DNA from 2 places in the Martelella soudanensis genome. Region 1 is predicted to be linked to the other one. Evidence: riboswitches for the same ligand, from Rfam matches in the RefSeq annotation. Region 1 holds a riboswitch; the other holds the start of a gene.

Region 1 (4,003 bases):
CGCCGATGCCGCGCGCGAGGCGATGGCGGCGTCAGCTGCGGAGATTGCCTCGGCCACGGCCGCCTTGCCGCGCGAAAGTCCCCCGGCGAGCGCTGCAAGCTCGTCGAGCTTCTGATTGGCGAAGGAAAGCCAGGTTTTCAGCGCCGGCTCGAGTTCGGTTTCAAGCTCGACGTCGATCGGCACGTGCAGCAGCGAGCAGGACGGCGCGATCTGGATGTTGGCCGCTCCGCGTCTGGCGACGATCGGGGCAAGTCGGTCGATGATCGCGGAGAGATCCGCGCGCCAGATATTGCGGCCGTCGATGATGCCGAGCGACAGTACGAGACCGGAAGGGGCCTCGTCGAGCAGGCTGTCCAGCGTCCCGCGCACAAGATCGACATGCACGCCGGCTACCGGCAGCGAAAGCAGGGTCGTGAGATTGTCGCCCGGCGCGCCGAAATAGCTCGCCAGCATGATTTTCGGGGCATCGCCGGCAAGAACCGCATAGGCGTGGACGAAGGCGGCGCGCTCCTCGTCGGTAAGGTCCAGCACCAGCGCCGGCTCATCGATCTGCACCCATTCCGCGCCGGCCTGTTTCAATCGCGAAAGCAGGTCGGCATAGACCGGCAGCAGCCTGTCAAGCAGCGAGAGCGGCGTGAAGTCGGATCCGCGCGCCTTGGCGAGCTTGAGGAAGGTGACGGGGCCGAGGATGACCGGCCGGGTCTCGATGCCGAGGGCTTTGGCCTCGAGGTAGTGGTCGAGCGGCTTGGTTCCGGTCAGTGCAAAAGTCTGGTCCTCGGTCAGTTCCGGCACGAGATAATGGTAATTGGTGTCGAACCACTTGGTCATTTCCAGCGCGCGGGTTTCGCCGTGGCTGTGGCCGCAAACCTCGCCGCCCCGCGCCAGCGCGAAATAGCTCTCAAGGCTCACCGCGCCGCCGGTCCAGCCATAACCCTCGGGGATGGCGCCAACCATGACGGCGGTGTCGAGCACGTGGTCATAGAGCGAGAAATCGTTCGAGGGGATGATGGCGATCCCCTTTTCCTGCTGCGTCAGCCAGTTGCGGCGGCGCAGATGCTCGGCGGTGTCGAGCAGGGCAGCGGCCCCGGATTTGCCGGCCCAGAAGGATTCCAGCGCGAATTTCAGTTCGCGCCGCGCGCCGATGCGTGGAAAGCCGAGGCTCGCCGCGGCCAGTTTGTCGTTTGACATTTCATACCCCATTCAGATCTGGGGGCATGGGTTCAGGAAAGCGTGCGGAAACCGACGGGCGAAAACGCCCGTCACAACCGGCAGCACCATCAGGACACCCCGCCCGTGGACAAGTTGTCGTCTTGGCAGGTCTCCTGGCTTGCGGGTCGCGGCGGCTTTCCGTCTTCCCGGTTTCCCAGTGACATCGGTGGAAAGGCGCTCGCCGCTTACAGTTGCGGGGGCAGCTCCGGAATTGCCCTGTTTGTTTCGGGGCGCACCGGATTCCCTCTTGGCGCTTCGCAGCGAACCAAGACAGCGCCAGACTGATCGTTCACGCGGCGATTGTCAACATCATATAAAGATATATTTATATCAACAAATCATTATGTGTTAATCGATGATCGCCACCGACTTGATCTGGGCAAACACCGCCATGCCGGGCTTCAGGTCGAGCAGATGCGCCGAGCGCGCGGTCACCCGCGCCATCACCAGACTCTTGCCGATCTCCAGATGCACGATCATCGCCGAGGGATGATCGCCCCGGGCGATCTGGCGGATCGTGGCGGGTATGCGGTTGATGATCGACACCTTGGCATTTTCGGTGAGCGCGATCGAAACATCGCGGGCATGGATCATCAGGCGCACCGGATCGCCGACCTGTTTTCCGGTATGGGTAATCCACAGCGCGCCGCCCTCGAATTTGGCAAGCGCGAGTTGCCAGCGCAGGTCGATATCGGCGATCCGGGCATCGATCGAAATCCCGGCGCGGCGCTCATGCGCCATCGGCAGGTCGAGGCGGGCGAGCGTTTCGGCGGTGGGGCCCACGGCTATAATGCGTCCTTCGCGCATCACCGCCAGATGGTCGGCAAGCCGGGCCACCTCGTCCGGCGCATGGGTGACGTAGAGCATGGGAATGGAGAGGCTTTGCCTGAGGTCCTGAAGATAGGGAAAAATCTCCTGGCGCGCATGGATATCGAGCGCCGACATCGGCTCGTCCATCAACAGCAGCTTGGGCTGCGACAGCAGCGCGCGGGCGATCGCGACCCTCTGGCGCTCGCCGCCGGAAAGCCGGGCGGGCATGCGTTCCAGAAGCCCGGCAAGACCCAGAAGGCCGACAAGTTCGTCGAACCGGGCCTTGCCGTCGCTCTTTGCCCGCTTTTCGCCATAGCGCAGATTGCCGCGCACGGTCAGATGCGGAAACAGATTGGCCTGCTGGAACACATAGCCGACCTCGCGCCGATGCGGCGGCCGGAAGGTTGTGCCGTCCTGCCAGACCTCGCCATCGATCGCAAATTCGCCCTCCGGCAGGTGCTCTAGCCCCGCGAAGCAGCGCAGCAGGCTCGATTTGCCGCAGCCGGACGGGCCGAACAGCGCGGTCACCCCGCTTTTCGGAAACCTGAGGGACGCCTCGAGGAGGAACGTGCCGAAACGGCCGGCGAAACGGGCGGAAAGTCTGTCACCGGTCATGGAAAACGCCTCCGCATGCGCCGCTCGATCAGCATTGTCGAAAGAATGACGACGAAGGAAAACACCAGCATGCCGGCAGCGAGGATATGCGCCTTTCCCCATTGCAGCGTTTCGACATAATCGTAGATTGCCACCGACAGGACCTTGGTCTTGCCCGGAATATTGCCGCCGATCATCAGCACCACGCCGAACTCGCCGACGGTATGGGCAAAGCCGAGGATCGCGCCGGTGATGAGGCCGGGCCGGGCAAGCGGCAGGGCGACGGAAAAGAAACGGTCGAATGGCCCGGCCCGAAGCGTCGCCGCCGCCTCTAGCGGATCATTGCCGATCGCCTCGAAGGCGTTGCGCACCGGCTGCACCGCAAAGGGCAGCGAATAGATCACCGAGCCGACGACGAGGCCCGCGAATGTGAAGGGCAGCGTGAAGCCGATGGTCGCCCCGATCGCCTCGCCGAGCGGGCTTTGCGGGCTGAGCGCGATCAGCAGGTAGAAGCCGAGGACCGTCGGCGGCAATACCAGAGGAAGGGCGACGATCGCGCCGATCACCTCCTTCCACCATGTGCCGGAACGCGCCAGCCACCAGGCCAGAGGGACGCCCAGCACCATCAAGAACAAGGTCGTGACGCCTGCAAGTTTCAGCGTCAGGAACACGGCTTCCCACATTATTTCCGCTCCAGAGCCTATTCCCGACCGCAGGGAATCACGGCGGCAACCGGTAGCCGTGATTTTCGACAATTTTACGGGCGACTTCGCCCTTCAGGAAGCTCATAAACGCGCGCGCGGCCGAATTGTTCTCGCCGTTTTTCAAAAGAACCGCGCCCTGGGCGATCGGGCGATAGAGATCGGCCGGCACCTCGTAGCGCGAGCCCCCGGGCCGGTCGATGACCTGCGACAGCGCGACGAAGCCGAGCCCGGCATTGCCGGTGGCGACGAACTGGAATGCCTGAGTGATGTTTTCGCCCTCGACCAGCCGGTCACTGAGCCGGTCGTAGACACCGAGCGACCGCATCGCCTCGACGGCGGCCGCGCCATAGGGCGCGGTGCGGGGATTGGCGATCGCCAGTTTCCCGAACCGTTCGGGGTGGAAGAGCACCGCGCCGTCCGCATCGACGAGTTCGGGGTCGGTGCTGTAGAGAACGAGAGCCCCCAGCGCATAGACAAAGGCGCTGCCTTCAACCGCATATCCCTCGGCGATCGCGCGGTCGGGGCGCTCCAGATCGGCGGCGAGAAACACGTCATAGGGAGCGCCGTGAATGATCTGGGCATAGAGCCTGCCGGTCGAACCGAAGCTCAACACCGCGTCGTGTCCGGTCTCCTCACGGAAGGCCTCGGCGATCTCCTCGGCGGTGCCGGTGAAATTCGCGGCGACG
Region 2 (4,003 bases), 760 kb from region 1:
TAGCCGAGGCCGACATTGTAGGTCAGCGCGCCGCCGAACTGCTCGTCGGCATCGTAGCGCAGCCCGGCATTGACCGTCAGGGCGGAAAGTTCGAGGCTGTACTGGCCGTAGAATGCGCCGACATTGCGCGCCGTCTCGGTGTAGTCGACGGAGGAATCCACCGTCTCGCGATAGGCATCGAAGCCGAGCGTGAAGATGTTCAGCGCCTCGCCCGCCAGGACTTCCTTGGTGGTCGAGCCGGAAACACCATAGCGATTGGTGTCGTAATGGGTATCGGCGTCCGGATAGTCGTCGCGGAAATTCTTCTGGTAGTCGAAGGCGGAATAGATTTCGAACACCGACGACCAGTCGTCCGCGTGATCGAACTCCGCGCCGAGCTTGAAGGCGGCATTGGTCTGGATCGACTCATTCGCGCCATAGACCATGTCGCCGGTCATCCAGTCGGCATAGGGCGCGCTGTCGAATTGCGGATTGGAGCGGGCGTAGAAGCCCTCCGAATAAAGCCGGCCCCAGGTGAAGTCCTTGCCGATCGAATAGTTGAAGCCGCCCTGCAGGAAGCCGTCGCGGCCCGGTTCGTGGACAGAGTTGGAAGGCGTGGTGAAATCATAGCCTTCTGTGCCGATGATCGACAGGCCGACGTTGAAATCGACCCCCGAACCGGTGACGCCGCGGGTCGACAGCGTGCCGAAACCGCCCCAGGGCCAGGTCACGCCGGTTTCCACGCTGGAGCAGATCGCCGCGCCGTTTTCGCAGAGACTGCCATCCTTGGTGATGATGTTGACGACGCCGCCGATCGCATCCGCGCCCCACTGGGCCGAATGCGCGCCTTCGACGATTTCGACGCGCGCCACGCTTGCAAGCGGAATATTGGCGATGGCGGTCGCCCCGCCGGTGGCGGATGCGACCCGCATGCCGTCGACCAGCACCAGCGTCTGTCCGGTATTCGTGCCGCGCAAGGTAATCCCGGCATTCGCGCCCATGCCGCCATTGGTGGTGACATTGACGCCCGGATAGCGCCTCAGAAGCGAAGGAAGATCAACGGCGGCGGAGCGCTCGATATCCTCTTCGGTGACCACCGTAACCGTTGACGTGGACTGCACGATCGTGGTCGGACGCCGCAGCGGCGTGGTCACATAGATGGGTTCCAGAATCGTTGTAACGTCCCCCACGACATCCTGCGCTATCCCTTGTCCAGCGGAAGCAAGCACCGCGGCGGCGACGCCGGCGGCAATGAAATCTCTCATATCAAATCCCCATTCGGGCCGGCCGCAGCCGGCGTAAAGCACCGTGGGGAAGGAATGGGAAAGTGGAAATTCACCTGACCATCCATCCACGGCAACATCGTTTTCGAATGTCACCGCGACGGACGACCGCGCCTGAACAAGAACCCCGTGTTCAAGCAAGGGTGACCGGATCGGGCAGGTCTCCTGGCTTCCGCGTCAACGCCTGAACTTCCGTCTTCCCGGGCTTTCGCCCAGTGACGTCATGGAAGCGGCTCAACGGTTACAGTTGCGGGGGCAGCCGCGGTTTTGAACCGCGTTCCCTTTTCATCCGTTCTTGCGAACGGAACCTGATCCGCAACCTTCTTAGCGAGGTCGGTTTTCCGGTGTCAATGGAATTGGCAGTGTTTGAACAGAGCTTCGCAGGCCGGGTGGCAATCAGGCCACAGCCCGGCCGAGATAGACGACGCGGCTATCGCCGTCGCTCAGCACCTCGAACCCGCAGGCCTGCCAGAACGCGGCGCCGCCGGCATCGCTCCATCCCGCCCCGACGTGGACGTGAGCGGCGCCGAGATCGGTGAGTTCACGCAACGCCGCGCCAAGCAGCCGGCGTCCGAGCCCATGGCCGCGGGCGCGCTCCAGCAAATTCATGTGCAGATGCGCCGGATAGCGCTCGACAACCGCGCGCGGCGGGATTTCGGGATGATGGAACAAATAGGCGCGCAGTTCATCCCGCGACCATTCCGCCCGTTTTGCCGTGTCCGGCTCGTGGTGGCGCTGGCGCAGCGCAGGCCACCATTGCGCCTCCAGCGCCCGGGCAAAGGCCTCGGTATCGGCGGTTCCCACGACATAGCCGCAAACGCCCTCGTCATCCTCCGCCACGAAACAGAAGCCGCCATCGACCACGAGATAGGGCGCGGAATAGATGTGGCCGACCATATGCCGATCGTCGTAAAGCGCGCTCGCGTCCCGGCCGTTGTCGGCGGTCGCAAGCGCGATGGCGTAAAGCGCGTCCAGATCCTCGTTTCTGCCTCTGCGGATATTCATTCAGACCATCACCGGCTGATCGACCATATCCTCGGAACCGAAGAATTTGAGATAGCGCTCGACTTCCGCCGGATCGCCGGTCGCCTTTTGCGGATTGTCGGAAAGTTTCACCGCCGGGCGGCCATTGGCGTCGGAGACCTTGCACACGATCGAGATCGGCTTCAACGCGCCGAGGCGATGCGGCGCGCATCCGATGAAGTCGTTGGTAAGGTTGGTGCCCCAGCCGAAGCTCATGCGCACCCTGCCCTCGAAATGCTTGTAGGTTTCGATAATGGCATCGACATCGAGCCCGTCGGAGAAGATCAGGATCTTCTCGCGCGGATCGCGGCCCATCTTCTTCCACCAGGCGATGATCTTCTCGCCGCCCTCGATCGGCGGCGCGCTGTCGGGGCGGAATCCGGTCCAGTCGGCGACCCATTCCGGCGCGTTGCGCAGGAAGGCGGCGGTGCCATAGGCATCCGGCAGCGCGATCAGCAGGTTGCCGCCATAGAGCTTGTTCCAGTCCTGCATCACCTTGTAGGGGGCCTGCGCCAGCGCCTCGTCGGTTTCGGCAAGGGCGGCGGCGACCATCGGCAGTTCATGGGCATTGGTGCCGACCGCCTCGAGATCGGTATCCATGGCGAGCAGCACGTTGGAGGTGCCGGTGAAGGCTGGTCCGATGCCCTCCTTCAACGCCTCGACGCACCAGCGCTGCCACAGGAAGGAGTGCCGCCGCCGGGTGCCGAAATCGGATATCCTGAGACCTTCGAGGGCGGCCAGCCGCTCCACCTTCGACCACATCTTGGCCTTGGCGCGGGCATAGGTCACGTCCAGGGTGAACAGGCCGATATCCTTCATCGCCGCCCGCGAACGCAGTTCGTTGATGATGCACAGCGCCGGTATCTCCCACATCGTGGTTTCCATCCAGCGGCCGTGGAACGTCAGGTGATACTGTCCGTCATGCCGCGTCAGTTCGTATTCAGGCAGGCGGAAATTGGCGAGCCAGGTCAGGAATTCGGGCTCGAATATCTGCGAGCGCCCGTAAAAGCTGTTGCCGGCGAGCCAGATGGTCTCTTTCTTCGTGAGCCTGATCTCCCGCGCATGGTCGAGCTGGGCGCGCAGCTCGGCCTCGTCGATCTCGTCGGCAAGGCGTACGGAGGCGGTCCGGTTGATCAGCGAGAATGTGGCATTGACGTCCGGATAGAGCTTCCAGATCATCTGCAGCATCAGCAATTTGTAGAAATCGGTGTCCAGAAGGCTGCGGATGATCGGGTCGAGCTTCCAGCTGTGATCATAGACCCGTGTGGCAATATCGGTCTTCGCCATCGCCTCCCGCTCCTTCAGGCGTCATTCGCGTGAAGGACGGCCATGCGCCCCTCAGGGCAGATGACTTAGCCGTAATATACGATAAAATCCAGAGCGCACCGCGGTTTTGCTCAAAACGAGTTTATCCGACCGCGCCTATTGTGCCGCCGGAGCGACTTGTTCGGCGTCCTCGGTGACGGTTTCGACATCCGGGCTGGCGCCCTTCGGCGCAAAGAGTTCCAGAACCGCCCAGACCGCGAAGGCAAGCACGAGACCGCCCGCGAGTACATAGATCAAGCCACGGCCTTTTTCCGATTGCCGCGCCTCGTTCGGAGAGAGTTCGGGGCTCCCGTGCTCGGTTCCGCCGGTCCGGTTGGTTTTGTTCGGGTCAATCATTGATCATTCCACCGACGGCGTGTCAAACTGCCATTCCGCGCCGCCCCATATCAGGA

The links. A riboswitch is a leader RNA that binds a small molecule or an ion and turns the genes downstream of it on or off. The one in region 1 is predicted to bind cobalamin.
Region 2: linked by a shared signal. The riboswitch ahead of HQ843_RS10410 (TonB-dependent receptor domain-containing protein) and the one ahead of metE (5-methyltetrahydropteroyltriglutamate--homocysteine S-methyltransferase) in region 1 are both predicted to bind cobalamin.

The regions. Positions count from the first base shown of each region.
Region 1 is NZ_CP054861.1:1,408,658-1,412,660, forward strand. Features, by position in the region: gene metE (5-methyltetrahydropteroyltriglutamate--homocysteine S-methyltransferase) at 1-1,188, opposite strand, end outside; cobalamin riboswitch at 1,296-1,494, opposite strand; gene modC (molybdenum ABC transporter ATP-binding protein) at 1,558-2,634, opposite strand; gene modB (molybdate ABC transporter permease subunit) at 2,631-3,296, opposite strand; gene modA (molybdate ABC transporter substrate-binding protein) at 3,334-4,003, opposite strand, start outside.
Region 2 is NZ_CP054861.1:2,170,030-2,174,032, reverse strand. Features, by position in the region: gene HQ843_RS10410 (TonB-dependent receptor domain-containing protein) at 1-1,244, opposite strand, end outside; cobalamin riboswitch at 1,401-1,589, opposite strand; gene HQ843_RS10405 (GNAT family N-acetyltransferase) at 1,659-2,267, opposite strand; gene pncB (nicotinate phosphoribosyltransferase) at 2,268-3,572, opposite strand; gene HQ843_RS10395 (hypothetical protein) at 3,708-3,947, opposite strand; gene HQ843_RS10390 (hypothetical protein) at 3,951-4,003, opposite strand, start outside.